Regions from separate parts of the Saccharothrix stipae genome, predicted to be linked through region 2. Evidence: riboswitches for the same ligand, from Rfam matches in the RefSeq annotation. Region 2 holds a riboswitch; each other region holds the start of a gene.
The links. Region 2 has a riboswitch for glycine ahead of gcvT (glycine cleavage system aminomethyltransferase GcvT). Riboswitches for the same ligand answer to the same signal wherever they lie in the genome.

Region 1 (10,098 bases), on a different contig from region 2:
CGCGGTGGCCGAACCGCCTGGCGATGTGCTTGGCCACCGGCAGGTGCTCGGTCACCAGCTCGTCGCGCAGCCGCTCCCGCGCCGGGTCGTCCTTCGCGGTGGCGGCGAGCCGGACGAACAGCGGCGCCAGGTGGTCGTAGTCCCCCTGGGTGCCGGACCGCGTCGTGCCCCCGTCCGACCCCGTCACGCATCCACCGTCCCCAACGACCGCTTGACCAGGTCGATGTGCACCTCGAACGCGTCCGCCTGCGGCGCGACCCACGTCGTGACCGAGTCGACCAGCGCGCTCAGCACGCGCCACCCGAAGCTGTCCCGGTCAGGAGGCGCCGACCGTTGCGATCCCACCTGGGTGAACACCTGCACGGATCCGTCCACCACGACGAACCGGGCGCTGAGCACAGCACCCCCCGCGGCCAGCGAGATGAGCGTCGAGCACGCCTCGTCCACCGCCAGCTTCAGGTCCTCGATGGAATCAAGGTCGAAGTCCTGCCTCATGGCGATGTCCGCCGCCACGGCACGGACGATCGACAGCTGCGTGGGGTCGGCCGCCATCCGCAACTCGACCCCGGCCAGGGCGTTCTCCGACTCACCGCTTCGCGGCTCAGTGTGCGACACGCTCACCTCGTCGTCCGTTCTGTCTCGTTGTGCTGCTGAAGCTATCGGTACCCGAATTGATCGTCGCTCACACGTGTAGGCGACGCGCGGGCTGGGAAGACTGACTGGTGCGACGGGGAGGCCTTTTGACCGATCAACTCGCGGACCACCACTGGGGAGTGGAGTTCCCGGCCCAGGCCGGGCAGCTCGCGGGGGTCCGCGCCCGGCTCGACGCCTGGCTGGCTGCCGAAGGGCTGTCCGAGGACGACCGCTACGACCTGCTCCTGGCGGTGAACGAGGCGGCCAGCAACGCCGTGGAGCACGCGTACGGGCCCGATGAGCAGGGTGTCGTGCACATCGAGGCCGCGACCAGACCCGACGGCGGCGTCCGCGTCGTGGTGACCGACCACGGTGGCTGGCGCGTGCCGCCGCCCACCCTCTCCGCCCGCGGCCGCGGGCTGCTGCTGATGCGCGAGAACGTCGACGAGGTGCTGGTCGACCGCGGTGCGGGCGGCACGACCGTCACCCTGGTCCTCGCGCCGAGGCACGCGTCTCGCGGCACGTACCTCGCCGCCGCGCCACCGGGCGACCCCGTGCTCGTCACCGCCCGCGAGGGCTGGGTGGAGGTGGTCGTGCGCGGTGACGTCCCGGCGACCGCCGCGCCCGCCGTCCGCCGGCGCATCCTCACCGCGGCGCGCGGCGGGTCCGTGCCGGTGGTGGTGGACCTGGGTGCCCTGGGTGAGCGCAACGAAGGCATGGTCCGCAGCCTGCGCGCGGTCGCCGACGCGGCCGCCGCGGCGGGCAACCGGCTGGTCGTGCGCGCGCCCGAGGACGGCCACGCCCGCCGCGCACTCGTCGCGGCGGGCGTGGACCAAGTAGTGGACCTGGTGCCGCACGTCTAGACCCGTTCCGTCACCCGGCCGGACCTCAGCGGGCCTCGTCGGCCTCCAACGCCTGCCCCACCGACTCGAACACGCTGAACACCTCGCCCAGGCCGGTCGCGGCCAACGGGCGGGTCACGGCGCGTTCGACCGCCACGACGCGGAACGCCGCGCCCCGGCGCTTGGCGTGCTGCGACGCCTCCACCAGCACCGCCAGACCGGCCGAACCGAGGAAGCTCACCCCGGACAGGTCCAGCACCAACGTGCTGCCGGCGTCGAGGTGCCTGAGCCCCTCGGCCCGCAACTGGGGTGCGGTGAGCATGTCGACCTCACCGCTCACCGCGACCACGACGACACCCTCCGCCGCGGTGCGGACGTCGAGCCCGAGCTGCCCGGCCCGCGGGCTGTCGACCGCGGCGGACTCGGCTCCGCTCGTCGCCACGACGTTCGGATCCTGAACCGTCACGAGGCACTCCTCTTCAGCTGGTACCGCTGGGTGGGAAGCCCGGACGCACTCGACGTGCGCGCAGCAACAAAAAAGCAGCGTGGCGGAACGTGCCCGCTAGCCGGACTTCCCGGCGCGGCTGTTGGCTCAACCGCTGCGCCACCCACCGTACGTAGCCCGTGGCGGCACCACAAGCGCGCGGGTGACACGTGATCAGCCCCAGTGTAGTGCGCCATTCGGTGTGCGGCGGATGACGGACGGTGAACGGTTTGGTCCCACCGGTGCGGGTTACACCCCGGTAGAAGCGTTCTCCCGGGTTCCGCGCAACTCGGCGACCCAACCGCCCGCCGGCCGCGATTGGGCACGCACGAGGAGGTGGCGTCCGCCACAGTCGCGCAGAATCGGGTGACAGGGATAACGCCACGAGAGCCGTGAGCGACAACCCTGGTGGAGGGATTTTCAGATGAGCACCAGAACGGAAACCGAGTCCGAGCCCGCGAAGCACAGGGCAGCGCGTGCCGGCGCCACCGGAGCGGCAGCGCTGCCCACAGCCCCGTGCAGCGTGGTCTGGAGCAAGGGCCACGCCTACGTGCTCGAAGGTTTCCGAGCCCGCTGGGTCGGCGTCGACGACCGGGGTCGTCCGCAAGCGCTCAGCGGTGACGAACTGCAACGCCGCGGCTGGAGCCGCACCCGCTCGAACAACTGAGCCACGAGCCGTTCCCGGCGAGTCCGCGCGAGTCGGCCACCGGGGCACGCCGGGCGGCCCTCTACAGTGCGGACGTGTCGCACGATCCAGCCGACCGGCTGCTGACCATCCCGAACGCGCTGAGCGTGTTGCGGCTGCTCGGCGTGCCCCTGTTCCTGTACCTGCTGCTCGGCCCGCACGCCGACGGCTGGGCGCTGGTGGTGTTGGTCGCGGCGGGCCTGTCCGACTGGCTCGACGGCAAGATCGCCCGCTGGCTCGACCAGGCGAGCAAGCTCGGCGCGCTGCTCGACCCGGCCGCCGACCGGCTCTACATCCTCGCCACGCTGGTCGCGTTCGTGGTGCGCGGCATCGTGCCCTGGTGGGTGGCGGCGGTGCTGGTCGGCCGCGAACTCGTCGTCGGCGTCTGCCTGCCCGTGCTGCGGGCCCGCGGCTACGGCCCGTTCGAGGTCAACTACCTGGGCAAGGCCGCCACGTTCAACCTGCTCTACGCGTTCCCCATGCTCCTGCTCGCCCAGGGCACCTCCACCGCCGCCCAGGTCGCCCGACCGGTGGCCTACGCGTTCATGGTCTGGGGCGGGGCCTTGTACCTGTGGTCGGGAGTGCTGTACGTCTACCAGTTCACCCTCGCGATGCGGCGAACGCCGGGTGTCGCGCCGGCCTGAACGCCGACGTGGGAAGATCCGGCAGCGAAGATCCACCGTCATTGAAGGAGCACACCGCGGTGATTCCCGAGGAGCTCAAGTACACCGAGGAACATGAGTGGGTGCTGCGCACAGGTGAGGACACCGTGCGCGTGGGCATCACCGACTACGCCCAGGAGCAGCTCGGCGACGTCGTGTTCGTCCAGCTGCCCGAGCTCGGCGAGCAGGTCGCGGCCGGTCAGACGCTCGGCGAGGTGGAGTCCACCAAGAGCGTGTCGGACATCTACGCGCCGCTCGCCGGTGAGGTCGTCGCGCGCAACGACTCGCTCGACCAGCAGCCCGACCTGGTGAACTCGGACCCGTACGGCGAGGGGTGGATGGTGGAATTGCGGCTGGAGGACCCGACCGCGGTCGACGACCTGCTCGACGCCGCCGCGTACCAGGAGCTGGCGGCGCAGGAGTGACGTCGATCTTCCGGCGGCTCTTCGGTCGGTGGGGGAGCCGCTCCTCAGACCAGGGTTCGGGCACGATAGGTTCTAGTGGTCTCGACGAGAGTTCCAGCAGCAGGAGGAGAGCTCAGGTGAGCACGAACGACGGGCCAGGCGTTCCGCCCGAGCAGTCCCCGGAGCGGACCTCCGTTTTCCGGGCCGACTTCCTCGCCGAGGTCGAGGGTGCCGAGGCGCCCGCCCAGGAGCCGGCCGTCGCGGGTGTCGACGCGCTGCCCTCCGGGTCGGCTCTGCTCGTGGTCAAGCGCGGCCCCAACGCGGGGTCGAGGTTCCTGCTGGACCGCGACACGACCAGCGCGGGGCGGCACCCCGACAGCGACATCTTCCTCGACGACGTGACGGTCTCCCGCCGCCATGCCGAGTTCCGCCGCGAGGGCGGCGAGTTCGTGGTCATCGACGTGGGCAGCCTCAACGGCACCTACGTCAACCGCGAGCCCGTCGACCAGGCGGTCCTGGCCAACGGCGACGAGGTGCAGATCGGCAAGTTCCGCCTCGTGTTCCTGACCGGTCCGGGCGCCGGGGGCCAGGGGGCCTGAGCGATGGGGCTCCGGTGACGGCGGCCGGGCGGCCACGCGGGGGGTTGAGCATCGGGGCGGTGCTGGCGCAGCTGCGACCCGACTTCCCCGACGTCACCATCTCCAAGATCCGGTTCCTGGAGTCGGAGGGGCTGGTCCGCCCGGCGCGCACGGCCTCGGGGTACCGGCAGTTCACGTCCGCCGACGTGGACCGCCTGCGGTACGTCCTGTCCGCACAGCGGGACAGGTACCTGCCGCTGAAGGTCATCAAGGAGCAGCTGGACGCGGCCGACCAGGGCGCGCCCAGGGCGTTGCGCGCGGTCGACCTCGCCCCGGCCGCCGGGCACCGGGTCACCCGCGAGGACCTGCTGGCGCGGGCGGGCATCGAGCCCGGTGTGCTGGCGGACCTGGAGCAGCACGGTCTGGTCAGGGCCGGCGCGGGCGGGTTCTACGACCACGAGGCCGTGCAGATCGCGTCGACCGTGCGGGCCATGGCGGAGCACGGGTTGGAACCGCGTCACCTGCGCCCGTTCCGGGTCGCCGCCGACCGCGAGGTCGGGCTCGTCGAGCAGGTCGTCGGCGCGCGGCACCGGCAGCGCGACCGGGCCGGAGTGGACGAAGCCGTGCGCGAGCTGGCGGCGCTCTCGGTAACCCTGCACACACTGCTGGTGAAGGTGGGCCTGCGCGACGTCGCAGGTCGTCCCGTTTCGCCGAGGTGAACGCGTGTCCGCATCGTGATCGCAGAGCGGGTGGGCGGTTGCGCACTGAGCCCGCTTGGCGGGTAGCGTCGAAACTGTACGTGGGGGATCCTCGTTAGGTAGCGGGGACGCCAGAATTTCAGCGCGCTGAGGGAGGCGAGACCCGATGAGCGAAATGCGCGTCGTCGGCGTGCGGGTGGAACTGCCCGCCAACCAGCCGATCCTGCTGCTGCGCGAAACCGAGGGCGAACGGTACCTGCCGATCTGGATCGGATCGGTCGAGGCCACGGCGATCGCGTTGGAGCAGCAAGGTGTCCGTCCTGCCCGGCCGTTGACGCACGACCTGCTCAAGGACGTCATCGGGGCGCTCGGCCGGCAGTTGGAGCAGGTGCGGATCACCGACCTGCAAGAGGGCACGTACTTCGCGGAACTCGTGTTCGACGGTGACATCCGGGTGTCGGCGCGGCCGAGCGACTCGGTGGCGCTGGCGTTGCGGATCGGTGTGCCGATCCACGCCGAGGAGTCGGTGCTGGCGGAGGCCGGTCTCATCATCCCGGACGAGCAGGAGGACGAGGTCGAGAAGTTCCGCGAGTTCCTCGACTCCGTGTCGCCGGAGGACTTCCGCGGCGCGGACACGTAGTCCGGGCCGTCTCGTCGTTCCCCCACGTTCGCCGGTGCCCGCCCGAGTCAGCGGTCCGGCGACGTTCGTTACCCGGCGCGGTGCGGGTCGCGCCGTCGTCCGCGTCTTGGCCCCTGCCGTCGTCCGCGTCCTGACCTCTCCGTCGTCCGCGTCCTGGCCCCCGCCGTCGTCCGCGCCTGGTGCCGCTGGTTCCCGCTCGTCCTGGTCTGCCGGTTCCCGTTCGGCCGTTCGTTCGGCCCGTCCGTGCTTTCGCAGGGGTCCCCGCCCAGGGGATCCCTGTTTTTCATCTTGCCGGCACGCACCGACAATTTCGGCCGGCCGAGGGTGGACAAGCGGGTCGGGTGCTTGACAAGACCCGACACCCGGGATGGGTCGCGACGTCGGCCGCGGGCCGGGAACGGCTTCCCGTAGGCGTGTGCGGTGCGTTGTGGATCAACCCCGCATGCCACTTTCAGGCGTCGCGTGTTCGGGTTACACAACGTCAACGTTGCTGAGCTAAACGATCACTAAACGTCACCCGAATGGCTTACAACGGGCGACTCTCTCAACCTCAACCTCACCTTGAGGTCAGACACGCCCAGCGCGTCGCGTTGACCTGCCCCCTAGGCGGTCTTACCGTCGAACTCAGGTGAATTGCCACGGTGTGATTCGGACACCGCGGCGGCTTCACGTTGGTCGCCGGTCGTCGTGACCGGACCGAGGGGAGGCAGGCGTGGTCGAGGAAGCGCCCATCCGGGCCGGATCCGGAGAACAGGGTGAACTGTTCCCGGACTCCTCGCTGCCGGACGAGCTGGTCGGGTACCGCGGCCCCGCCGCGTGCCAGATCGCGGGCATCACCTACCGCCAGCTGGACTACTGGGCGCGCACCGGGTTGGTCAACCCGACCATAAGGAGTGCCCACGGCTCAGGCAGCCAGCGGCTCTACTCGTTCAAGGACATCCTGGTCCTCAAGGTCGTCAAGAGACTGCTGGACACCGGCGTCTCGCTGCAGAACATCCGGGCCGCGGTCGACCACCTGCGCCGTCGCGGCGTGCAGGACCTGGCCCGGATCACGCTGTTCAGCGACGGCACCACGGTCTACGAGTGCACCTCGCCGGAGGAGGTCGTCGACCTGCTGCAAGGCGGCCAGGGGGTGTTCGGCATCGCGGTCAGCGGTGCGATGCGGGAGATCAGCGGCACGATCCACGACTTCCCCGCCGAACGCGCCGATGGCGGCGAGATCGTGGAACCGGCCGACGACGAGCTGTCCCGCCGCCGCCGCACCCGGGCCATCGGCTGACCCGGGCGCGACGGCCGGGCGCGACGGCTGAGCGCGACGACCGGCTGACCGGCTGCGACGCACTGAGATCCACGTCGCGCCGGCGGTACCGAGGGCACGTCCGCCGGGTAGGATTTCGCGCGTAGTCGCTTTATCCCGTGCGGGAGAGTCCGAGCCCGTCTCGGCGCCGAAGGAGCAAATCCTCCCCGGAACCTCTCAGGCGCAAGGACCGTGCGGGTGAGACGCCTCTGGAAAGCGGGTCGGGCACACCGGCCGACCCCGCCGACGGTGCAAGCCCGACAGCCGGGTGAAGCTCTCAGGCGCCCGCCGACGGGCAGAAGACAGAGGGGGAGGGCAACGGCAGAAGTCTGTCCGGAGCCCTGGAGGCAGCCCCGATGACGCAGGACCGCATCCCCCTCGCCGCACTCGAGCACGGCACCCCGTTCGCCGACCGGCACGTGGGCCCGCGGCCCGCGGAGCTGGCCCGCATCCTCGACGTCATCGGTGTCGGCTCCCTGGAGGAACTGGCGCAGCACGCCGTCCCCGGGTCGATCCGCGAGCGCGACCTGGTGCTGGACCTGCCCGCGCCCGCCACCGAGACCGAGTCGCTGGCCGAGCTGCGCGCCCTGGCCGCGCGCAACCGCCCGATGACGCAGATGATCGGGCTCGGCTACTACGGCACCACCACGCCGCCGGTGATCCGCCGCAACGTGCTGGAGAGCCCCGCCTGGTACACCGCGTACACGCCGTACCAGCCGGAGATCTCCCAGGGCCGCCTCGAAGCCCTGCTCAACTTCCAGACGATGGTCGGCGACCTGACCGGCCTGCCGCTGGCCAACGCCTCGATGCTGGACGAGTCCACCGCCGCCGCGGAGGCCATGACGCTGGTCCGCCGCGCGGGCCGGGCCAAGTCGGGCAAGTTCGTGGTGGACGCGGACACGCTGCCGCAGACGCTGGCCGTCATCGAGACCCGCGCCGAGCCGCTGGGCATCGAGATCGTCACCGCCGACCTGTCGCAGGGCATCGAGGGGCTCGGGCTCGGCGGCGACTTCTTCGGCGTGCTGCTGTCCTACCCCGGCGCGTCCGGCGTGGTCCGCGACCACGAGGCCGTGATCGAGGAGATCCACAAGGCCGGCGCGATGGCCGTGGTCGCGGCCGACCTGCTGTCGTTGACGCTGCTGCGCCCGCCCGGCGAGATCGGCGCGGACGTCGTCGTGGGCACGACCCAGCGGTTCGGCGTGCCGATCGGGTTCGGCGGGCCGCACGCCGGTTACATGGCGGTGCGCCAGGGCCTGGAGCGGCAGCTGCCCGGACGGCTCGTCGGCGTGTCCGTCGACGCGGACGGCTCCCTGGCCTACCGCCTCGCGTTGCAGACGCGCGAGCAGCACATCCGCCGGGAGAAGGCGACCAGCAACATCTGCACCGCGCAGGTGCTGCTCGCGGTGATCGCCTCGATGTACGCGGTGTACCACGGTCCGGAGGGGCTGAAGGCGATCGCGACCCGCGCCCACCGGATGGCGACCGTGCTGGCCGCGGGCCTGTTGGAGGGCGGCGTCGAGATCGTGCACGGCGAGTTCTTCGACACCGTGCGCGCGCGGGTCGAGGGCCGGGCCGCCGACGTCGTGTCCGCCGCGCGCGACCTCGGCGTGAACCTCTGGCAGGTCGACGCCGACGTGGTGTCGATCGCGTGCGACGAGACCACCACGCGCGACCACCTGGAACTGGTGTGGAAGGCGTTCGGCGTGACCGTCTCCGACGTGGACGGGCTGGACGCCGACACCGCCGACGGCATCCCCGCCGACCTGCGCCGCACCAGCGACTACCTGACCCACCCGGTGTTCCACGCGCACCGCTCCGAGACCGCGTTGCTGCGCTACCTGCGGGCACTGTCGGACAAGGACGTGGCGCTGGACCGCAGCATGATCCCGCTGGGCTCGTGCACGATGAAGCTCAACGCCACGGCCGAGATGGAGCCGATCACGTGGCCGGAGTTCGCCGACCTGCACCCGTTCGCGCCCTCGTCCGACGCCGAGGGGCTGCTGGAGATCGTCGGTGACCTGGAGCGGTGGATGGCCGAGATCACCGGGTACGACGCGGTGTCGTTGCAGCCCAACGCGGGCAGCCAGGGCGAGTTCGCGGGCCTGCTCGCGATCCGCGCCTACCACCGCGCCAACGGCGACGCGCACCGCGACGTGTGCCTGATCCCGTCCAGCGCGCACGGCACCAACGCCGCGTCCGCCGTGATGGCCGGGATGCGCGTCGTGGTCGTCAAGTGCGACGACCACGGCAACGTGGACGTCGAGCACCTGCGGTCGACCATCGACGCGCACCGCGACTCGCTGGCCGCGATCATGATCACCTACCCGTCCACGCACGGGGTGTACGAGGACACCGTGCGCGAGGTGTGCGGGTTGGTGCACGACGCGGGCGGCCAGGTGTACGTCGACGGCGCGAACCTCAACGCGTTGATCGGGCTCGCGCAGTACGGCAAGTTCGGGTCGGACGTGTCGCACCTGAACCTGCACAAGACGTTCTGCATCCCGCACGGCGGCGGTGGTCCCGGTGTCGGGCCGATCGGCGTGCGGTCGCACCTGGCGCCGTTCCTGCCCAACCACCCGTTGCAGCCGGCGGCCGGCCCGGCGACCGGTGTCGGGCCGATCAGCGCCGCGCCGTGGGGTTCGGCGTCGATCCTGCCGATCTCGTGGGCGTACGTGCGGATGATGGGCGCGGACGGCCTGCGGCGGGCGACGTTGACGGCGGTGGCGGCGGCGAACTACGTGGCGCGGCGGCTGGACGAGCACTTCCCTGTGCTCTACACCGGCGAGGGCGGTTTCGTGGCCCACGAGTGCATCCTCGACCTGCGGCCGATCACCAAGGCGACCGGTGTGACGGTGGACGACGTGGCGAAGCGGTTGGCCGACTACGGCTTGCACGCGCCGACCATGTCGTTCCCGGTGGCGGGCACGCTCATGGTGGAGCCGACGGAGAGCGAGGACCTGGCGGAGATCGACCGGTTCATCGACGCGATGATCGCGATCCGGCACGAGATCGACCGCGTCGGTTCGGGCGAGTGGCCGGCGGACGACAACCCGCTGCGCAACGCGCCGCACACGGCGGCGTCGATCGCGACGGAGTGGAACCACCCGTACAGCCGCGAGGTGGCGGTGTTCCCGGCGGGCACGGCGGCGCCGAAGATCTGGCCGCCGGTGCGCCG
Region 2 (10,098 bases):
TTCTCACCGCGGATGATCTCCACCAGCCGCATCTTCGGCACCGGCGAGAAGAAGTGCAGCCCGATGAACCGCGAGGGATCACCCACCGCCGACGCCAACCCGGTGATCGGCAACGTGGACGTGTTGGACGCGATCACCGCGTCCGGCAGCACGGCCGCCTCCGCCGCCGGCAGCACCTCGTTCTTCAGCTCCCGGTTCTCGAACACCGCCTCGATGACCAGGTCGCAGCCCGCCAGGTCGGTGTAGGAGTCGGTCGGCGTGATGCCGGGCGCGTCACCGGCGCCACGTCGCGCGGCCTCCAGCGTGACGTCCTTCAGCACGACCTCGATCCCGGCCTTCGCGCTGACCTCGGCGATGCCCGCGCCCATCATGCCCGCGCCGAGCACGCCCACCTTGGTCACCTTCGACCGCTCGACCCCGGACGGCCGCGACCCACCGGCGTTGATCTCGTTGAGCTGGAACCAGAAGGTGTTGATCATGTTCTTGGCGACCTGGCCCGACGCCAGCTCCACGAAGTACCGCGCCTCGATCCGCAACGCGGTGTCGAAGTCCACCAACGCGCCCTCGACCGCGGCGGCCAGGACCTTCTCCGGCGCCGGGTACACGCCGTGCGTCTTCTTCCGCAGCACGGCGGGCGCGGCGGCCAGCAGCCCGTACAGGTTCGGATCACCCGGCCGCACGTCCGGCACCGCGTACCCCGGCTTGTCCCAGGGCTGCTGCGGCGCCGGGTTCTCCTTGATCCACGCCCTCGCCTTGGCGATCAGCTCGTCGCGCGACGACGCCAGCTCGTGCACGATCCCGGCCTGCAACGCCCGGGCCGGCCGCAGCTGCTTGCCCTCCATCAGCAGCGGCAACGCGGGCTGCACGCCCAGCAGCCGCACCATCCGGGTCACGCCGCCACCGCCGGGCAGCAGGCCGAGCGTCGCCTCGGGCAGCCCGAGCTTGATCCGGTCGTCGTCCAGCGCCACCCGGTGGTGGCACGCCAGCGCGATCTCCAGGCCACCGCCCAGCGCGCTGCCGTTGATCGCCGCGACCACCGGCTTGCCCAGCAGCTCCAACCGCCGCAGCTGGCCCTTGACCTCCTCCAGGAACCCGAGCGCCTCGGCCGCGTTCTCCGGCGTGATCGTGATCAGCAGGTTCAGGTCGCCGCCGGCGAAGAACGTCTTCTTGGCCGACGTCAGCACCACACCGGTGATGTCGTCGCGCTCCGCCTCCAGCCGCGCGACCGCGTCGCCCATATCCTGGTGGTACTCGGCGTTCATCACGTTCGCCGAGCCGGACATGTCCATCGTGAGGGTGACGATCCCCTCGTCGTCCCGCTCGAAGTGGATAGCCATCAGACCCTCTCGATGATCGTCGCGATGCCCATGCCGCCGCCCACGCACAGCGTGGCCAGGCCCCGCCGCAGGTCCCGGCGCTCCAGCTCGTCGAGCAGCGTGCCGAGGATCATGCAGCCGGTCGCGCCGAGCGGGTGGCCCAGCGCGATCGCGCCGCCGTTGACGTTGACCTTGTCGTCGGGCAGGTCGAGCTCCCGCTGGAACTTCAGCACCACCGACGAGAACGCCTCGTTGATCTCGAACAGGTCGATGTCCTCGACGGTCAGCCTGGCCTTGTCCAACGCCTTGCGCGCGGCCGGCGCGGGACCGGTCAGCATGATCGTGGGCTCGGAGCCGATGATCGCGGTCGCGATGATCCGCGCGCGGGGCGTGAGGCCCAGTTCCCGGCCGATGCGGGCGTTGCCGATCAGCATCGCCGCCGCGCCGTCCACGATCTGCGACGAGTTGCCCGGTGTGTGGACGTGGTCGATGCGCTCGACGGTGGGGTAGCGGTCGATGGCCACCGCGTCGAAGCCCAGGTCGCCGTGGAACCCGAAGCTCGGCTTGAGCTTGCCCAGGCCCTCCAACGTGGTCTCCGGGCGGATCGCCTCGTCGTGGTCGAGCACGACCGAGCCGTTCTGGTCGACCACGGCCACCAGCGAGCGGTCGAAGTAGCCCTTGTCCCGCGCCAACGTGGCCCGCTGCTGCGAGCGCAACGCGAACGCGTCCACGTCCTCGCGGCTGAAGCCCTCCAGCGTGGCGATGAGGTCCGCGCTCACGCCCTGCGGCACGAAGTTGACCGCCATGTTGGTCTCCGGGTCGGCCATCCACGCGCCGCCGTCCGAGCCCATCGGCACCCGCGACATCGACTCGACGCCGCCCGCCACCACCAGGTCCTCGAACCCGGACGCGACCTTGGCCGCGGCCAGGTTCACCGACTCCAGGCCCGACGCGCAGAACCGGTTGAGCTGCACGCCCGCGGGCCGCAGGTCCCACCCGGCCGCCAGCACCGCCGTGCGGGCGATGTCCGCGCCCTGCTCGCCGACCGGTGACACGACGCCGAACACCACGTCGTCCACCGCGGAGGTGTCCAGGTCGTTGCGCCGCGCCAGCGCCGCGAGCACCCCGGATGCCAGGGTGATCGGCTTCACGCTGTGCAGCGAACCGCGCTTCCCCCTGCCACGCGGTGTGCGCACCGCGTCGAAGATCAAGGCTTCGCTCATGTACCCCACGGTAGGCACCGCGCCCGGACCTGCCCATGACCGCGCGAGGTGACTTATTAGCTCACCGGCGTGAGGAGGTGGTCCATGATCTCGCCGTCGCCCGCGAAACCGAGCCGCGCGTACAGCCGCCGGGCCGTCCGGTTGTCCCGGAACACTCGCAACTGCACCCGCGCCCACCCGTGCTCCCGGGCCCACGCCAGCACGTCGCCGACCAGCGCCTCGCCGACGCCCCGCCGGCGGAACTCCGGCATGACCCACATGGAGTACAGGTACAACACGTCGGGGTGAACCTCGTGCGGCACACCGGCCACCAGCCCGATGGGCTCCGGGTCCTCCGCCACCACCTTCACCCCGTGCCGCGGCGACAACAGGTCCCGCCACCGCGCCTCGTCGTACTCCCGCTCCAACGCCAACGTGGAGCCGAACGCCTCGGGATCGCTGCTCAACGCCGTGAGCCGGATGTCACGCCAGGTCGCCCAGTCCTCGGGCCCCAGCCGCCGAAGTCGCATGGCCCAAGTCTGGCCCACCCCGCCCCGCGAGGTCGCGACTTCCAGGCGACCGAGCCGCCGTCTGCGGAGCAGCGGCCTTCAGACACTGACCGATCCGCTCAACATCAACCCTCACCCTGACGCGCTGCGGTCATGGCGGTGCGGCCCGACCGGTGGGAACGTCGGGGTATGCCTACTCGCCGTTCCGCATGGATGACCGAGGACCTGGACCAGCTGCGCAAGCTGGCCCGGACGTTCTTCGAGAGGGAGGTGGTCCCCCACCAGGAGCGGTGGGCCGCGCAGAAGCAGGTGGACCGGGACTTCTGGACCAAGGCCGGCGAGCTCGGCCTGCTCTGCCTGTCCATCCCCGAGGAGTACGGCGGTGGCGGCGGCACGTTCGCGCACGAGGCCGTGCTGCTGGAGGAACAGGCGCGGTGCGGGGACAGCGCGTGGGGCAACAGCGTGCACAGCGGGATCGTCGCCCACTACATCAACGCCTACGGCACCGAGGAGCAGAAGCTGCGCTGGCTGCCGAAGCTGGCGTCGGGCGAGTACGTCGGCGCGATCGCCATGTCCGAGCCCGGCGGCGGCTCGGACCTGCAGAACATCAAGACCAGGGCGCTGCGGCGCGGCGACGAGTACCTGCTGTCGGGCTCGAAGACGTTCATCACCAACGGCGCGCAGGCCGACCTGGTGGTCGTGGTCGCCAAGACCGACCCCGGCGAGGGCGCGACGGGCATCTCGCTGCTGGTCGTCGAGACCGCGCAGGCCGCGGGGTTCCGCCGCGGCCGGGTGCTGGACAAGATCGGGATGAAGGGCCAGGACACCGCGGAGCTGTTCCTCGACGACGTCCGCGTGCCCGCGGCGAACCTGCTCGGCACGAGCGAGGGCCAGGGGTTCATCCAGCTGATGCAGCAGCTGCCGCAGGAACGGCTGATCATCGCGGTGGCGTCGGTGGCGGGCATCGAGGCGGCGGTGGAGCTCACCCTGGCCTACGTCAAGGACCGCACCGCGTTCGGCCGGGAGCTGATCAAGTTCCAGAACACCCGGTTCAAGCTCGCCGAGTGCGCCACCGAGGCCCGGGTGACCAGGGCTTTCGTGGACGAGTGCGTGCAGGACCACCTGGCGGGCCGCCTCGACGTGCCCACCGCGGCCATGGCCAAGTGGTGGGCCACCGAGCGGCTGTGCCAGGTCGTGGACGAGTGCGTGCAGCTGTTCGGGGGCTACGGCTACATGACCGAGTACCCGATCGCGCGCGCGTGGGCGGACGCGCGCGTGCAGAAGATCTACGGCGGGACGAACGAGATCATGAAGGAAATCATCGCGAGGTCGCTCTAGTGCCGGGGCCGCTGGAGGGGCTGAAGGTGGTCGAGCTGGCCGGCCTCGCGCCCGGCCCGTTCGGCTGCATGGTGCTGGCCGACCTCGGCGCGTCGGTGGTGCGGGTCGACCGGGTCGGCGGCGCGGGCGACCCGGGGGTGCCCGTGCTGGGACGCGGGCGGCGGTCGATCGGCGTGGACATCCGCCGCCCCGAGGGCGCCGAGCTGGTGCTCCAGCTGGTCGGCGAGTCCGACGTGCTGGTCGAGGGCTTCCGGCCGGGCGTGACCGAACGGCTGGGCATCGGCCCGGCGCAGTGCCTGGCCCGCAACCGGCGGCTGATCTACGGGCGGATGACCGGGTGGGGCCAGGACGGGCCGCTGGCCGACCGCGCCGGGCACGACATCACCTACATCGCGGTGGCGGGCGCGCTGGAGCCGATCGGCCGGGCCGGCGCGCCGCCGACCGTGCCGCTCAACATCGTCGGCGACTTCGGCGGCGGCGGGCTGCTGCTGGCGATCGGCGTGCTGGCGGCGCTGTACGAGCGGGAGCGGTCCGGGCGCGGGCAGGTGGTGGACGCGGCGATGGTCGACGGCGCCGCGCTGCTGACGACGTTCCTGCACGGGATGTCGTCGGTCGGGGCGTGGCCCGGCGGGCGCGGGACGAACCTGCTCGACGGCGGGGCGCCGTTCTACGACGTCTACGAGGCGGCCGACGGCAGGTTCGTCGGCATCGGGGCGTTGGAGGAGAAGTTCTACGCCGAGCTGCTGGTCGTGCTCGGGCTGGCCGACGCACGACTGCCGTCCCGGCACGACCCGGCGAACTGGCCGGAGCTGCGGGCCCGCATCGCGGCGGCGGTGGCCACCCGCACCCGGGACGAGTGGGCGGCGCTGGCGGAGGGCACGGACGCGTGCCTGGCGCCGGTGCTGGCCCCCGGCGAGGCGCCGGGGTACGCGCACAACGCGCGTCGGGGGACGTTCGTCGAGGTCGGCGGGGTGGCCCAGCCCGCGCCGGCGCCGCGGTTCGAGCGGACGCCCGCCGCGACGCCGAGCCCGCCGCCCGCCGCGGGCGAGCACACCGTCGAGGTGCTGGGCGAGCTGGGGTTGGGCGAGGACGAGATCGCCGGGCTGCGGCGGTCCGGGGTGATCGGCTGAACCCCACCCGCTTCCGGCGCGTCGGATCGGGCGGAAAAAGGGCGCGGGAAATCACCTGAAGGGGGACCGGAAATGTGTGGCAGCCGCCATCGGCCATTGTCACGCACAGTGCGTACGCCGGCGCATTCGTGTGATGGGCTGCGGAGGTATGACGGTGTCGCTGCACCTCGGTGTTCGTGCCAGGGGGGTGGGCGAGTGCCCGTACCTTGGTGATCGGCGGGGCCATGGGTCCCCTTGATCGTCCGATCGGGTGACACCAGGGCCTGCTCAGGCGTGGTTGCGTGGTCGATCGGGCGACCGGTCGGGCGACGACGGCGGGTTCGATCGTCATCATCCGGGTGAATGGGGGACCATGGCGGTTGACACGCCCGGAGCGGCGCCCGGCCGCCCTGCCCTGTGATACGGACGGAGACCGATCAGTGAACGTCAAGAAGGTGGTGACGCTGGCGGCGGTCGCGCTGGTGCTGTTCCTCCTGATCACCCAGCCGAACGAGTCCGCCGAGGCGGTGCGGACCGCGCTCGGGTGGCTCCAGTCGGGCGCGGAGTCCATCATCACCTTCGTCCGCAGCCTCTTCGCCTGAGACGCCCGCCCGACCTCGTCGAACTCCGCACAATGCGGTCACGATCGGTGACCGCACGCCTCGAACGTTGCACCGTACGGGTGGAATGAGGGCTATAACGCCCTGGTAACAGGGTTTTGGACAATCCAGGGTCTAGCGGTTGTCGGTACCCGCTAATACGGTGCGTCGCATTGGCTGATCTTCGACCGACGAGGAGGCAGAATGGTCGAGGACTCCGGAGTCGACGAGCTGCTGCGGCAGTGGGCGGCTGAGCGCTCGGACGACGCCGAGCTGCAGGAGGTGAACCGGATCAAGGACGCGTGGCTCGCGGAAGCCCCGCCGTCCGCGCCGGGGATCCCCGTGCAGCGGGCGAATGGCGGTCCCCGCGGCCTGGTGAAGGTCGAGTCCGCGGATCCGGCGTACGTGACGGCGATGCGGAAGCGGGCGCCCGAGGTGCCCGAGGCTCTGCTCGCGGCCGCCGCCAGCTACTGGCAGCTGGTGGGCGACCTGTCCGAGGCGGAGCAGTGGTGGGACGCGGGCATCAGCCCGCTGGACCAGCGCGCTCTGGACTACCGGGCGGCCGGGCTCACGCCCGCCGACCTCGGTCGTCGCCTCGGCCCGATGACGGTGCTCCAGCACCTGCGTCGGGGTAGTGCGGCGGCCTGGTGCGTGGCCAGGCTGCAGAGGCAACGCCGGGACGGCGTCGCCTAGGTCCGACGAGTCGGGGCGGGCTCCTGTGGTCGAGGGGCCCTCACCGTGAGGGGCGGGCTCCTGCGCGGGGAGCCCCAGCCCCGGGAGATGCACGAAGTACTCTTGAGGCGTGCAAGGCCTCATCACTCCCAAGCGGCTCGCGATCGCGGCCGTCTGCCTGGCGTCACTGGTCGTGTGCTGCGGCCTGGCCTACTGGCAGTGGGAGCGGTTCTCCGAGGCCGGCGGCACGTTCCAGAACCTGGGTTACGTCTTCCAGTGGCCGCTGTTCGGCCTCTTCCCGGCGTTCATGGTGTGGCGCATCCGCAGGCTGGACGCGCGCCGCAAGGCCGAGGCCGCCGACGGCGCCGTGCCGGAGCCGGTGGCCGCGCCGCCGCGGCCGGTCGTTACCGTTGAGCCCGTCAGAGCGCCCGCGCCGGACGACGAGGACGAAGAGCTCGCGGCCTACAACCGCATGCTCGCCGAACTCCACGCGCGGGACCAGCGGTGAACGAAGGTAGGGCGATGAGCGGCGCGTTGACCAGGTTCCGGTTCATGGCTTACGTGGTCGGTGTCGGCCTGCTGCTGCTCGTGGTCGCGATGATCGCCAAGTACGCGGGCGGCAACGAGGGCATGATGCAGGTCGTCGGCCCCGTCCACGGCTTCCTGTACGCGGTGTACCTGGTGCTCACCGTCGACCTGGCGCTCAAGGCGCGCTGGTCGATCAAGGGCACCGCCCTGGTGCTGCTCGCCGGCACGATCCCGTTCGTGTCGTTCTACGCCGAGCGCAGGGTGGTCGAGAGCGTCCGGGCCGAGAAGAGCCTGTGACCGGGGTTGACCCCGTCCGCCGCGCACCCCTAGCGTCTGGCGGTACCAACTGAACACGGCCGTCGATGTCGCGCGGGAGAGTCCCCCACCAGGGCGCCGAAGGAGCAACTCCTCCCCGGAATCTCTCAGGCACAGGTACCGCCCGACGAAGGCAACTCTGGAAAGCAGGCGCACCCGCTGCGCCTCGCCCACGGTGCAAGCCGCCCTCACCCGGTGGCGAAGCTCTCAGGCTCATGGCAGAGGGGGAGGCTCACTCGACGAGGAGTCTCCGGTGGACCGTGTCATCCTTTCGACCGTGAAGTTCCCGGACGTGCCCGCGGCCGACCCGACCGGTCGGCGCGCGGGCACGCCCGCACCCAGGGAGGTCTCCGCCTGATGGAAAGCCGCCGCACGCCCCTGCACGCCGAGCACGAGGCGCTGGGGGCCATGTTCACCGACTTCGCGGGCTGGCGGATGCCGCTGCGCTACGACAGCGAGCTGGCCGAGCACCACGCGGTGCGCACGTCGGCGGGCCTGTTCGACCTGACCCACATGGGTGAGATCCGGCTCACCGGCCCGGAGGCGGGCGCCGCGCTGGACCACGCGCTGGTCGGCCACGCGTCCGCGATCGGCGTCGGCCGCGCCCGCTACACGATGATCTGCGAGGCCGACGGCGGCGTCGTCGACGACCTCATCGTCTACCGCACGGGCGAGGTCGAGTACCTCGTCGTGGCCAACGCCTCCAACGCCGCCGTCGTGCACGAGGCGCTGGTCGAGCGCGCGAAGGGCTTCGACACCACCGTCGAGGACGCCTCGACCGACTACGCGCTGCTGGCCGTGCAGGGGCCGAGGGCCACCGCCATCCTCGCCGGCCTCACGCCCACCGACCTGGGCGCGGTCAAGTACTACGCGTCGTACCCGACCGAGGTGGCGGGCAAGCCGGTCCTGCTCGCCCGCACCGGCTACACCGGCGAGGACGGCTTCGAGCTGTTCGTCGCGCCGGACGACGCCGCGCACGTGTGGCAGGCCCTGCTGGAGGCGGGCGCACCGCACGACCTCAGGCCCGCCGGCCTCGGCTGCCGCGACACGCTGCGGCTGGAGGCGGGCATGCCGCTGTACGGCAACGAACTCGGCCGCGACCGCACGCCGTTCCACGCGAACCTCGGCCGGGTGGTGAAGCTGGACAAGCCGGGCGACTTCGTCGGCCGCGACGCCCTGGCCGCCGTGTCCGAGCAGGGCGTGGACCAGGTGCTCGTCGGCCTCAAGACCACCTCGCGCCGCGCACCCCGGCACGGCTACCCGGTGCTGGACGCGGCGGGCGACCCGATCGGCGAGGTGACCAGCGGCGCGTTGTCGCCGACCCTGGGGTACTCGGTGGCGATGGCGTACGTGGCCGTCGGCAACACCGAGCCCGGCACGGCGCTGTCGGTGGACGTCCGGGGCAAGCACGAGCCGGTCGAAGTCGTCGCACTGCCCTTCTACAAGCGCACCTCGTAAGGGAGACCCACACACATGTCCGAGCACTTCAACACCTCCCTCGCGGAGTTCGACCCGGAGGTCGCGAACGCCGTCGCCGCCGAGCTCGACCGGCAGCAGAGCACGCTGGAGATGATCGCCTCGGAGAACTTCACGCCGGTGTCGGTGCTCCAGGCGCAGGGGTCGGTGCTGACGAACAAGTACGCCGAGGGCTACCCGGGCCGGCGCTACTACGGCGGCTGCGAGAACGTCGACGTGATCGAGCGGCTGGCGATCGAGCGGGTCAAGGCCCTGTTCGGCGCGGGTTTCGCGAACGTGCAGCCGCACTCGGGCGCGCAGGCCAACGCGTGCGCGATGTTCGCCCTGCTCCAGCCGGGCGACACGATCCTGGGCCTGGACCTCGCGCACGGCGGCCACCTCACCCACGGGATGCGGATCAACTTCTCCGGCAAGCTCTACAACGTGGTGCCCTACCACGTGTCGGAGTCCGACGGCCGGGTCGACATGGCCGAGGTCGAGCGGCTGGCGCTGGAGCACAAGCCGAAGCTGATCGTGGCCGGCTGGTCGGCCTACCCGCGTCAGCTCGACTTCGCCGAGTTCCGCCGGATCGCCGACTCGGTGGACGCGTACCTGATGGTGGACATGGCGCACTTCGCCGGCCTCGTGGCGACGGGTCTGCACCCGAGCCCGGTGCCGCACGCGCACGTCGTGACGACGACCACGCACAAGACGCTCGGCGGCCCGCGCGGCGGGGTGATCCTGACCAACACCGCCGAACTCGCGAAGAAGATCAACTCGGCGGTGTTCCCCGGTCAGCAGGGCGGTCCGCTGGAGCACGTGATCGCGGGCAAGGCGGTGGCGTTCAAGCACGCCGCGTCGCCCGAGTTCGCCGACCGGCAGCGGCGCACGGTCGAGGGCGCGAAGATCCTCGCCGACCGGCTGTCGCGGCCCGACGCGGCCGCGGCCGGGGTGAAGGTGCTCACCGGCGGCACGGACGTGCACCTCGTGCTGGTCGACCTGGTGGCGTCCGAACTGGACGGCAAGCAGGCCGAGGACCGGTTGCACGAGGTGGG
Region 3 (10,098 bases), 770 kb from region 2:
TCGCCGTCCAGGGTCGGCACGTCGCGCGCGGGCGGCAGGGCGTGGACGCGGGCCATCAGGTCCGGGGTCGGCGGGGTGCCGCCCACCAGTGCCGACGTGCTGCCGCCTCCTCGGGTGCCCTTGGCGGCGTCCACGGCGCGGTTGGCCGCGCGCACGACCAGTTCGTCCTCGTCGGACGCGGGCCAGAGGTCGGGGGTGGTGCCGTCCGGGCCCGGTTCCAGTCGGGCGTCGGCACGGGGGTCGACCTGTTCGATCGCCTCACCGGGGCCGGCCAGGAGCTCGCGGTAGAGGCGGCAGCGTTGTCGCAGTTCGGCGTCCGTGCCGATGTCCACGACCCGGCCCGCGTCGAGCACGGCGATGCGGTCGGCGAGGGTGAGGGACGACCTGCGGTGCGCGATCAGGAGGGTGGTGCGCTCGGCGGTCACGGCGGCCAGGGTGCGGTGGATGGCGGCCTCGGTGGCGTTGTCCACGGCGGAGGTCGCGTCGTCCAGGACCAGCACGCGGGGGTCGGAGAGCAGGGCGCGGGCCAGGGCCACGCGTTGGCGTTGACCACCGGAGAGCGTGAGGCCCCGCTCGCCCACGACGGTGTCGTAGCCGCGGGGCAGGGCTTCGATGAACTCGTGCGCCTCGGCGGCCCGCGCCGCCGCTCGGACCTGGTCGTCGGAGGCGTCCGGCAGGCCGTAGGCGATGTTCGCGCGGACGGTGTCGGAGAAGAGGAACGCCTCCTCGAACACGGTGCCGACGGTCTGGCGCAGTGAGGTCAGGCGCAGGTCGCGGACGTCCACGCCGCCCACGCGGACCGCGCCCTCGTGGACGTCGTAGAACCTGGGGAGCAGGAGCGAGACGGTGGACTTGCCCGAGCCCGCGGTGCCGACGACCGCGAGGGTCTCGCCCGGTTCCACCCGCAGGGACACGCCGGACAGCACCGGCTCGCTGCGCGTGTACCCGAACGTCACGTCACGCAGCTCCACGGCCACCGGGCCGGCCGGCACGTCGCGGTCGCCCTCCACGACCGAGGGCTGCGAGTCGATCAGCTCGTACACCCGCTCCACGCCCGCGCGGGCCAGCTGGGCGGTCACCATCAGGCTCGCCAGCAGCCGCGTCGGGCCGACCAGGGTGGCCACGTAGGTCGCGAACGCCAGGAACGTGCCGAGGGTGACCTCGCCGCGCAGGGCCATCCACCCGCCCAGCGCCAGGACGGCCACCTGGCCGAGGTAGGGCAGGGAGTTCAGCGTCGCCGACGGGCGGGCGGTCAGGCGGGCCGCGCGCATCCGCTCGGCGAACAGGTGCTTCGCCCGGGTCTCCAGGCGGGCGACCTCGCGCGCCTCCTGGCCGAAGCCCTTGACCACGCGCACGCCGGTGACGGTCTCCTCGACGTGCTGCGCCACGTCGGCCGCGCGTTGTTGCGCCGACCAGGTGGCCGGGAACAGCGTCAGCCTGCTGCGGGCGGCCACCACCCCGACGGCGGGCACGATCACCAGCGCGATCACGGTCAGCAGCGGCGACAGCCAGAACATCGCCGCCATGGCCGCCACCGCGAACACGACCGTGCCGAACGCCAGCGGCGTCATCGACAGCAGGCTGTTGACCAGCTGGAGGTCGGTGATCGAGCGGGACACCACCTGCCCGGTGCGCAACGCGTCCTGCTTCGGCCCGTCCAGCCGCTGCACCGCGCCGAACACCGCCTGCCGCAGGTCGTGCTGCACGTCCACGGCCAGCCGACCGCCGAGGAACCGGCGCACGAACGCCGTGCCGAAGGTCAGCAGCTCCAGCCCGACCAGCACGATCGCGAGCCAGGTGAGGCGGTCCGTGCGGCCGGCCATGGCGTCGTCCACCGCGACCTTGATCAGCAGCGGGCCGACGGCCTGGAGGCCGACGCCCACGACGGCGGACAGCACCGACAGCACCACGAGCGCGCGGTGCTGCCAGCACGCCCGGGCGAGCCTGCGGATCCAGCCGTCGGTAGGGGTCACGGGATCCAACATAGGTCGGGTCACCGACAGTTTTGCCCCGGCTGGTGTGACGAAGGCCGCCCCGAACCTTCGGGGCGGCCTTCGTCAGGCGTGCAAGATCACTGGATCAGGTGATGTCCTTGCGCTGGGTGGCGGCCCAGCCACCGAGGAAGAACAAGGCCGTCCACACCAGGAAGATCAGGCCGCTCAACCACCAGTCGAACGCGCCCAGCGCGCCACCGATGGCCCGCAGCCCCTCCACCAGGTCCTCCGGCACCACGCCCGCGTTCGCCACGAACAGCGACGACGCCACCGAGCCGGTCAGGCCGTTGACCGCGCCGTTGGGCAGGAAGCCGATGATCTCCGGCAGGCCCTGTGACGCCAGCACCAGCTGGATGCCGTTCTCCACGATCAGCATGTAGAGCAGCAGCACCACGGTGGTGCCCACGACGCTGGTCATCAGCGCGCCGACCCCGACGCCGAACATGGTCATCAGGATCGACGACAGGACGCCGACACCGGCCAGCGCGAGCCACCCCCCGGCGTCCGGCAGCGAGCCGGAGTCCGAGGTGATCGCGATGCCGATGCTCACCGACGCCACGATCACGATGCCGAAGATCGCGCCCCACAGGACGTAGACGATCATCTTCGCGGTCAGCGCGGAGACCCGGTTCGGCGCGGTGAGGAACGTGGTGGTGATCGTCTTGCGGTTGATCTCGTTCGCGATCGCCAGGCCGCCGAAGATCATCGGGAAGATCGTGGCCACGTTGATGCTGCGCGCGATCCCGAACACCGACATCTGCCACTGCGACGCGTCGACGCCGAGCAGCGTGGTCAGCTCCTCGGCCTCGGAGCTGCTCATGAAGTCCGTGACGGTCTTGAAGATGGCGCCGGTGCCCAGGGCCCAGCCGAACGCCAGCAGCACGGTCGGGATCATCAGACCCCACCACAGGCCCGTGGTGGTGGTCTTGCGGAACTCCGACTTGATCAGGTTGCCCATCACGCGCCGCCCCCCAGGCCGCCCTGACCCTGTTGTGGACCGTACGGGTTGTCCTGCGGCGGCGGCTGGGATCCCGGCGGTGGTGGTTGGTAGCCCTGCGGGGGCTGTTGGTACTGCTGCGGGTAGCCGGCCGGCGGTTGCTGCTGGTACGGCTGCTGCTGGAACGGCTGCGGCGGGGTCTGGTAGCCGGGCTGCTGCTGGTAGGGCTGCTGGTAGCCCGGCTGCTGGTAGGCGACCGGCTGCGCGTACTGGCCCGGCGCCGCGTACTGGCCGTTGGTGAGCTGGAAGAACAGCCGCTCCAGGTCGGCCTTCTCCTCCTGGATGCCGTAGATCGACACGCCCGCCTTCAACGCGATGTCGGCGACCTGCTTGGCGGTCACCCCGCTGACCGCGATGCGGCCGTCCGGCAGCTGCTCGATCGCGCCGACGCCGTCCTCGCGCAGCGCCGCGACCAGCGCGCCCGTGTCGGACGGCTGCACGAGCACCCTGGCCTGCTGCTGGTCGCGCAGGTGGTCCAGCGGCCCGTGGTACATCGTCTGGCCGCGGCTGATGATGACCACCTGGTCGACGGTCTGCTCGACCTCGGCCAGCAGGTGGCTGGAGATCAGCACGGTCCGCCCGCCGCGGGCGTAGGACTGCAGGAACGTCCGCAGCCACGCGATGCCCTCCGGGTCCAGCCCGTTGGCCGGCTCGTCGAGCACCAGGATCTGCGGGTCGCCCAGCAGCGCGGTGGCCAGCGCCAACCGCTGCTTCATGCCCAGCGAGAACCCGCCCGCCTTGCGATCGCCCGCCGCGCCGAGGCCGACGAGCTGGAGCACCTGGTCGGCGCGCGAGTCCGGCACGCCGATCGCGGCCGCGTAGACCAGCAGGTGGTTGCGCGCCGTGCGCTTGGGGTGGAACCCCTGCGCCTCCAGCACCGCGCCGACCACCCGCGCCGGGTTGCCGAGGTGGCTGAACGGCCTGCCGTTGATCAGTCCGGTGCCCGCGGTCGGGGTCACCAGGCCGAGCAGCATGCGCAGCGTCGTCGTCTTGCCCGCCCCGTTGGGGCCGAGGAAACCGGTCACCGAACCGGGTTCCACCGTGAAGCTGAGATTCTGCACCGCTGCGACCGGACCGAACTGCTTGGTCAAGTTCTGCACCACGATGCGGCCAGTGCCGTCGTGCACGCGTCCCTCCCGAGTACTCCTACCGGGCGTCATCCTGCCCTAGGCGGATCACTCGGGGAGGGCGTGTCGCGGTTTCGACGCGACTCTCGGTATCTCGGTGGTCGTCTCCACGTCCGTCGAACGGCGCAGCGTGCGCAGCGGGCGGCGGCGTTCGCGGTGCGGCAGGCCGTCGCCGATGAGGTGCTGGTGGGCCATCGTCCACACCTGGCACGGCCACTTCCGGTGCCGCAGGATGCCGGGGCACGCGCCGCAGCGGCCGTCCGGATCCGGTTGGTGCACGGTCAACAGCAGCCGCCAACCGTCGGCCAGGCGGTGGATCTCGGAGCGCGCGAGCGGCACGAGGGCGTCCGCCTCACCGCTCTCGGCCACCTCGTCCAGCAACGCCAACCGGCGCAGCACGGCGGCCCGCAGTGCCTCGTCCACGCGGCCTCACATCCTGTCGGCGGCTTGGTCGAGGAGGCGGTGCAACTTGCGGGTCTGTGTGACCGACATCACGGCGGACTCGCCCGGCGGTGCGACCAGCAGAACCCGGTCCTCCTCGACGAGCACGGTCATCGACCGGTCCCGTCCGAACGGGTCGTGGCAGTCGATCCAACCCTCAGGCTCAGCCATCTGCGCTCCGATCGCCAGGTGCGCGGCAGACGCCGCGCGAGCGGACGACCCCGCTGCGTAGCTGCGGAGTTCCCGCCCTCCCATCGGTCGCCGGGCCGTCGTGACTTACCTGTTACGACGAGAATTCACTCGTTTGCTTGAGCTCGCACACGGCGAGTCGCCACCGCTGGGCGAAAAGTCGTCCGGATCGGTGGGGTCACTGGGCACGGCGCCGTGTTCCCGGCTAGGATTGGTGACGCGGCCCGCTCCCAGTGACCCCCAGGCTGGTTGAGCGGGCCGTCTTATCGTCAAAGGGCCCCGCTCACAGCACGTGAGCGGGGCCCTTCGCGGTGGTGCGGACGGTCGGCTCAGAGGTCGAGCGGCGTGTGGGTCATCCCGTGGGCCTGCGCCACCGGCAGGTTGGTCAGCAGGCCGTCGTGCGCGTTCAGGCCGAGCGCCAGCGACGCGTCCGCGCGCAGCGCCGCTTCCCAGCCCTGGTCGGCCAGCGCGACGGCGTGCGGCAGGGTGACGTTGGTCAACGCGTAGGTCGACGTGCGCGGCACCGCGCCGGGCATGTTCGCCACGCAGTAGAAGACCGAGTCGTGCACCTGGTAGGTCGGGTCGGCGTGCGTGGTCGGCCGCGAGTCGGCGAAGCAGCCGCCCTGGTCGATCGCGATGTCCACCAGCACCGAGCCGGGCTTCATGTCGGCCACCAGCTCGTTGCTGACGAGCTTGGGCGCCTTCGCGCCGGGCACCAGCACCGCGCCGATCACCAGGTCGGCCTCGCGCACGGCCTGCTCGACCGAGTAGCGGTTGGACGTCACGGTGCGCAGACGGCCCTGGTAGAGGGCGTCGATGTGGCGCAACCGGTCCACGTTGGTGTCCAGGATCTGCACGTCCGCGCCCATGCCGACGGCGATCGCGGCCGCGTTCAGGCCCGCCACGCCGCCGCCGATGATCACCACGCGCGCCGGGTGCACACCGGGCACGCCGCCGGGCAGCACGCCGCGGCCGCCGGAGGGCTTCATCAGCGAGAACGCGCCCACCTGCGGCGCGAGGCGGCCGGCGACCTCGGACATCGGCGCCAGCAGCGGCAGCGCGCCGTTCGCGGTCTGCACGGTCTCGTAGGCGATCGCGGTGGTGCCGGAGTCCAGCAACGCCCGCGTCAGCGGTCGGTCGGCGGCCAGGTGCAGGTAGGTGAACAGGACCTGGCCCTTGCGCAGCCGCGGGTACTCCTCGGCGATCGGCTCCTTGACCTTGAGCACCAGGTCGCCCTCGGCCCACACGTCGTCCCCGGTCGCCAGCACCTTGGCGCCGGCGGCCAGGTACTCCTCGTCCGTGATCGCCGAACCGAGGCCCGCACCGGTCTCGACCACCACGTCGTGACCGCGCTGCGTCAGCTCGTGGGCGCCCGCCGGGGTCAGCGCGACGCGGTACTCGTGGTTCTTGATCTCGCGGGGAACTGAGATCCGCACGGTGGGCTCCTTCGGCCGTTGTTACACCAAAGGTCCGGTAACGTGGTTTCGGTGTCATCGTGCCACTGGCACCACCAACCGGTGTCAAGTTGTGCGGATCGAACAAGTCGGCGGTCGCGTTGACACCCGTCGACCTCGGCACCTAGCGTTCGGGCCACCAACTGAACATCGGCCGCGGCGCAGGATGAGCGCCGGAACCCGCGCGGGAGAGACCTCGGTGAACGTGCCGGGGCGCCGAAGGAGCAAGTCCCCCGCACACTCTCAGGCAGCGAGAACCGCTCGGGTGAGGCGACTCTGGAAAGCGCGCCCTCGGCGCGCACCCACGGTGCAAGTCGGGTCGGATCGACGGTCAGCCGTCGGGCCGGCGCGGCGAAGCTCTCAGGTCCCAGGACAGAGTGGGGATCCGGACCTCGCCCAAGGGAGCGCTGTCGTGACTTTTCCGGACAACCTGCTGTACACGCCCGAGCACGAGTGGGTGGACTGGGCGCCGGGTACCCAGGACCCCGTGGCGGTCGGTATCACGTCGTACGCGGCGGAGTCGTTGGGTGACATCGTCTTCGTGGAGCTGCCCGCGCCCGGTGCCGTCGTCACGTCCGGCGAGGTGTGCGGCGAACTGGAGTCGACCAAGTCGGTGAGCGACCTGTACGCGCCGGTCAGCGGCGAGGTGGTGGAGGTCAACACGGCGGCCGCCGACGACCCGTCGTTGATCAACAACGACCCGTACGGCGCCGGCTGGCTGTTCAAGGTTGCCGTGACCGACGCGACCGGATTGCTGACCGCCGCCAAGTACGCGGAACTGACCGGGGACTGACGTCATGGCGATCAGCGTGTTCGACCTGTTCTCCGTGGGGATCGGACCGTCGAGTTCGCACACCGTCGGTCCGATGCGCGCGGCCATGATGTTCGCCGACCGGCTGCGGCCGGTGCTGGGGTCCGTCGACCGCGTGCACGTGGAGCTGTTCGGGTCGCTCGGCGCGACCGGGCACGGGCACGGCAGCCCTAAGGCGGTGCTGCTCGGGTTGGAGGGCCACCGGCCGGAGGAGGTCGACCCGGCGGAGGCCGAGCGGCGGCTGGCGGAGATCCGCGCCACCGGGCGGTTGCGGCTGGGCGGCGTGCGGGAGATCGCGTTCCGCGAGGACCCCGACCTGGTGATGCACCGGCGGAAGTCGTTGCCGTTGCACCCCAACGGCATGAGCTTCACCGCCCACTCGGGTGACGCCGTGGTCGACTCGGCGGTGTACTACTCGGTCGGCGGCGGGTTCGTGGTGGACGACACGGCCACCGGCACCGACCGGATCAAGGCCGACGAGACGCCGCTGGCGCACCCGTTCCGCACCGGTGACGAGCTGTTGGCGCGGTGCCGCGAGACCGGGTTGTCGATCAGCGAGGTCATGCTGGCCAACGAGCTGTCCTGGCGTGACGAGGCGTCGGTGCGTTCGGGGCTGCTGCACATCTGGGACGTGATGCAGGCGTGCGTCGAGCGCGGCTGCACCGTGGACGGCGTGCTGCCCGGCGGGCTGAAGGTGCGGCGGCGCGCGGCCGAGATGCGGCAGCGGATGGCCGCCGAGCACTACGCCACGGACCCGTTGCGGGTGATGGACTGGGTGACGTTGTTCGCGTTGGCGGTGAACGAGGAGAACGCGGCCGGCGGTCGGGTGGTGACCGCGCCGACCAACGGCGCGGCCGGCATCGTGCCGGCGGTGTTGCACTACTACACGCGGTTCGTGCCCGGTGCGTCCGATGACGGGGTGGTGCGGTTCCTGCTGACGGCGGGCGCGGTCGGCGTGCTGTTCAAGGAGAACGCGTCGATCTCGGGCGCCGAGGTGGGGTGCCAGGGCGAGGTCGGCTCGGCCTGCTCGATGGCCGCGGGCGGGTTGGCCGAGGTGATGGGCGGCACGCCCGAGCAGGTCGAGAACGCCGCCGAGATCGCGATGGAGCACAACCTGGGGCTGACCTGCGACCCGATCGGCGGGCTGGTGCAGATCCCGTGCATCGAGCGCAACGCGTTGGCGTCCATCAAGGCCATCACGGCGGCGCGGATGGCGTTGCGCGGTGACGGTTCGCACTTCGTGTCGCTGGACAAGGTCATCAAGACCATGCGTGAGACGGGCAAGGACATGAAGGTCAAGTACAAGGAGACGGCCCGCGGCGGGCTCGCCGTGAACGTCATCGAGTGCTGACCCGGCGCGCGGGAGGTGGTCGGTCGGCCGCCTCCCGCGCGCCGGACACGGACTACGGCAGCACGGACTCGATCGCCTTCACGACCGCCTCGTCCTCCGGCTCGGTGGCCGGCCGGAACCGGGCGACCACCTCGCCGGAGGGGGCGAGCAGGAACTTCTCGAAGTTCCACTGCACGTCGCCCGCCGCGCCGTCGGTGTCGGCGAACGCCGTCAGCTCGGCGTACAGCGGGTGCCGGGACGGGCCGTTCACCTCGACCTTCTCGAACAGCGGGAACGTCACGCCGTACGTGGTGGAGCAGAACGTGGCGATCTCCTCCGCCGTGCCCGGCTCCTGCCCGGCGAACTGGTTGCACGGGAACCCGACCACGGAGAACCCCTGCGCCGCGTACCGCTCGTGCAGCCGCTCCAAGCCCTGGTACTGCGGCGTCAAACCGCACTTCGAGGCGACGTTCACCACCAGCAACGCCCTGCCCGCCAACGCGCCCAGGCTCGACGGCTCACCGGACAGGGTGTGCAGCGGGATGTCGTGGATGCTCATGCCTGCGAGGCTACGTGCCGCTCCACCAGCGCACGCAGGGCCGCCATCTCGACCGCCAGCGCGGCGCGTCCCGCCGGGGTGACGCCGATCCACGTCCGCGGCCGCTTGCCGTCGTAACCCTTCTCCACCGCCACCAGACCGGCCTGCTCCAGCACGGCGACGTGCCGCGACAGGTTGCCCGCGGTCAGCTCCAAAGTGGACCGCAAATAGCCGAACCCGACCCGCTTCGCCTCCGCCGCCACGGTGAGGATGCCCAGCCGGTGCCGCTGGTGCACCACGTCGTCCAGGGCCGCGGTCGGGTGCTCAGCCACGCCGCAGGCCCACCAGACCGCCGACGAGGAGCACCGCCCCGGGCAGCACGACCACGCTGCCCAGCGACCAGGCGGTGGGCTGGGCGACCACCAGCGGCGTGAACGCGGCCGACACGCACAGCACCACGAGGTAGGCGGCGGTGATCGTGGTGAACCGGGTGCTGCGCTCCAGCGCCGCCAGCACCACCAGGCCCAGGCCGATCGCGATGAACTGCGCGATCGCCGGCTGGTCGTGCTGGAGCACCCCCGTGCCGAGCACGGCCGCCGTCAACGTCACCGCCCGCGGCGCGCCCCGGTGCCACAGCACGGTCGCCGCCGCCAGGACGATCAGCCCGGCGCCCGTGCCGGAGTAGAACCGGAACGGCAGGTTCTCCAGCACCAACCCGACCACCGGACCGCTCAGGCCGATCGCCGTCGCGCCGAGGTAGCCCCGCGTGGACGTCTCGATGCCCACCCGCGCGCCGCGCCTGCGGTACCACCACACCGTCGCCAGGCCGCCCACCACCAGCACGACCAGCCAGAACAGGCCGAGCAGCACGGGGTAGCGCACGTCGAACCCCCGGCCCGGCGGCTCGGCGGGCGCGTACAGCGGCAGGGCCAGGAACGACGCGACGCCGAAGAACAGCAGCGGGAACGAGTAGGCGTGCCGGTCCTCGCGCGCTCGACGGCGCAGCTCGGCCAGGTCGCCCAGCAGGTCTGCCACCCAGTCAGGTTTGCATCGCAAACCAACCGCCGTCAACCCCGCGGCCGGAAGATGGTCACCACCACCCGCAGCCCGAGCAGCACGCTGATGACCAGCAGGTTGTAGCCGAACACCTGGAACAGCGAGAGGTCCGGGCCCACCTCCGGGCCGCCGTCCGCGCCCATCAGCAGCACCGCCATCAC

Region 1: another riboswitch for glycine. It lies ahead of gcvP (aminomethyl-transferring glycine dehydrogenase); the one in region 2 lies ahead of gcvT (glycine cleavage system aminomethyltransferase GcvT).
Region 3: another riboswitch for glycine. It lies ahead of gcvH (glycine cleavage system protein GcvH); the one in region 2 lies ahead of gcvT (glycine cleavage system aminomethyltransferase GcvT).

What each region holds. Positions count from the first base shown of each region.
Region 1 covers NZ_BAAGTN010000031.1:91,277-101,374, forward strand. Annotated here, with positions in the region: gene ACYVLT_RS38750 (SigB/SigF/SigG family RNA polymerase sigma factor) at 1-187, opposite strand, end outside; gene ACYVLT_RS38755 (ATP-binding protein) at 184-615, opposite strand; gene ACYVLT_RS38760 (ATP-binding protein) at 741-1,496, shown strand; gene ACYVLT_RS38765 (STAS domain-containing protein) at 1,522-1,941, opposite strand; gene ACYVLT_RS38770 (hypothetical protein) at 2,384-2,626, shown strand; gene ACYVLT_RS38775 (CDP-alcohol phosphatidyltransferase family protein) at 2,701-3,288, shown strand; gene gcvH (glycine cleavage system protein GcvH) at 3,348-3,731, shown strand; gene garA (glycogen accumulation regulator GarA) at 3,848-4,309, shown strand; gene ftsR (transcriptional regulator FtsR) at 4,324-5,007, shown strand; gene ACYVLT_RS38795 (bifunctional nuclease family protein) at 5,153-5,626, shown strand; gene ACYVLT_RS38800 (MerR family transcriptional regulator) at 6,339-6,905, shown strand; glycine riboswitch at 7,036-7,126, shown strand; gene gcvP (aminomethyl-transferring glycine dehydrogenase) at 7,280-10,098, shown strand, end outside.
Region 2 covers NZ_BAAGTN010000008.1:1,108,878-1,118,975, forward strand. Annotated here, with positions in the region: gene ACYVLT_RS22045 (3-hydroxyacyl-CoA dehydrogenase NAD-binding domain-containing protein) at 1-1,337, opposite strand, end outside; gene ACYVLT_RS22050 (acetyl-CoA C-acetyltransferase) at 1,337-2,539, opposite strand; gene ACYVLT_RS22055 (GNAT family N-acetyltransferase) at 2,596-3,048, opposite strand; gene ACYVLT_RS22060 (acyl-CoA dehydrogenase family protein) at 3,241-4,365, shown strand; gene ACYVLT_RS22065 (CaiB/BaiF CoA transferase family protein) at 4,365-5,495, shown strand; gene ACYVLT_RS22070 (hypothetical protein) at 5,915-6,076, shown strand; gene ACYVLT_RS22075 (helix-turn-helix transcriptional regulator) at 6,278-6,766, shown strand; gene ACYVLT_RS22080 (hypothetical protein) at 6,876-7,253, shown strand; gene ACYVLT_RS22085 (DUF3817 domain-containing protein) at 7,268-7,570, shown strand; glycine riboswitch at 7,634-7,721, shown strand; glycine riboswitch at 7,723-7,817, shown strand; gene gcvT (glycine cleavage system aminomethyltransferase GcvT) at 7,946-9,046, shown strand; gene glyA (serine hydroxymethyltransferase) at 9,062-10,098, shown strand, end outside.
Region 3 covers NZ_BAAGTN010000008.1:336,400-346,497, forward strand. Annotated here, with positions in the region: gene ACYVLT_RS18390 (ABC transporter ATP-binding protein) at 1-1,985, opposite strand, end outside; gene ACYVLT_RS18395 (ABC-2 transporter permease) at 2,080-2,952, opposite strand; gene ACYVLT_RS18400 (ABC transporter ATP-binding protein) at 2,952-4,118, opposite strand; gene ACYVLT_RS18405 (hypothetical protein) at 4,167-4,541, opposite strand; gene ACYVLT_RS18410 (hypothetical protein) at 4,548-4,730, opposite strand; gene ald (alanine dehydrogenase) at 5,078-6,184, opposite strand; glycine riboswitch at 6,378-6,472, shown strand; gene gcvH (glycine cleavage system protein GcvH) at 6,615-6,995, shown strand; gene ACYVLT_RS18425 (L-serine ammonia-lyase) at 7,000-8,364, shown strand; gene ACYVLT_RS18430 (glutathione peroxidase) at 8,417-8,902, opposite strand; gene ACYVLT_RS18435 (transcriptional regulator) at 8,899-9,213, opposite strand; gene ACYVLT_RS18440 (hypothetical protein) at 9,206-9,916, opposite strand; gene ACYVLT_RS18445 (ABC1 kinase family protein) at 9,949-10,098, opposite strand, start outside.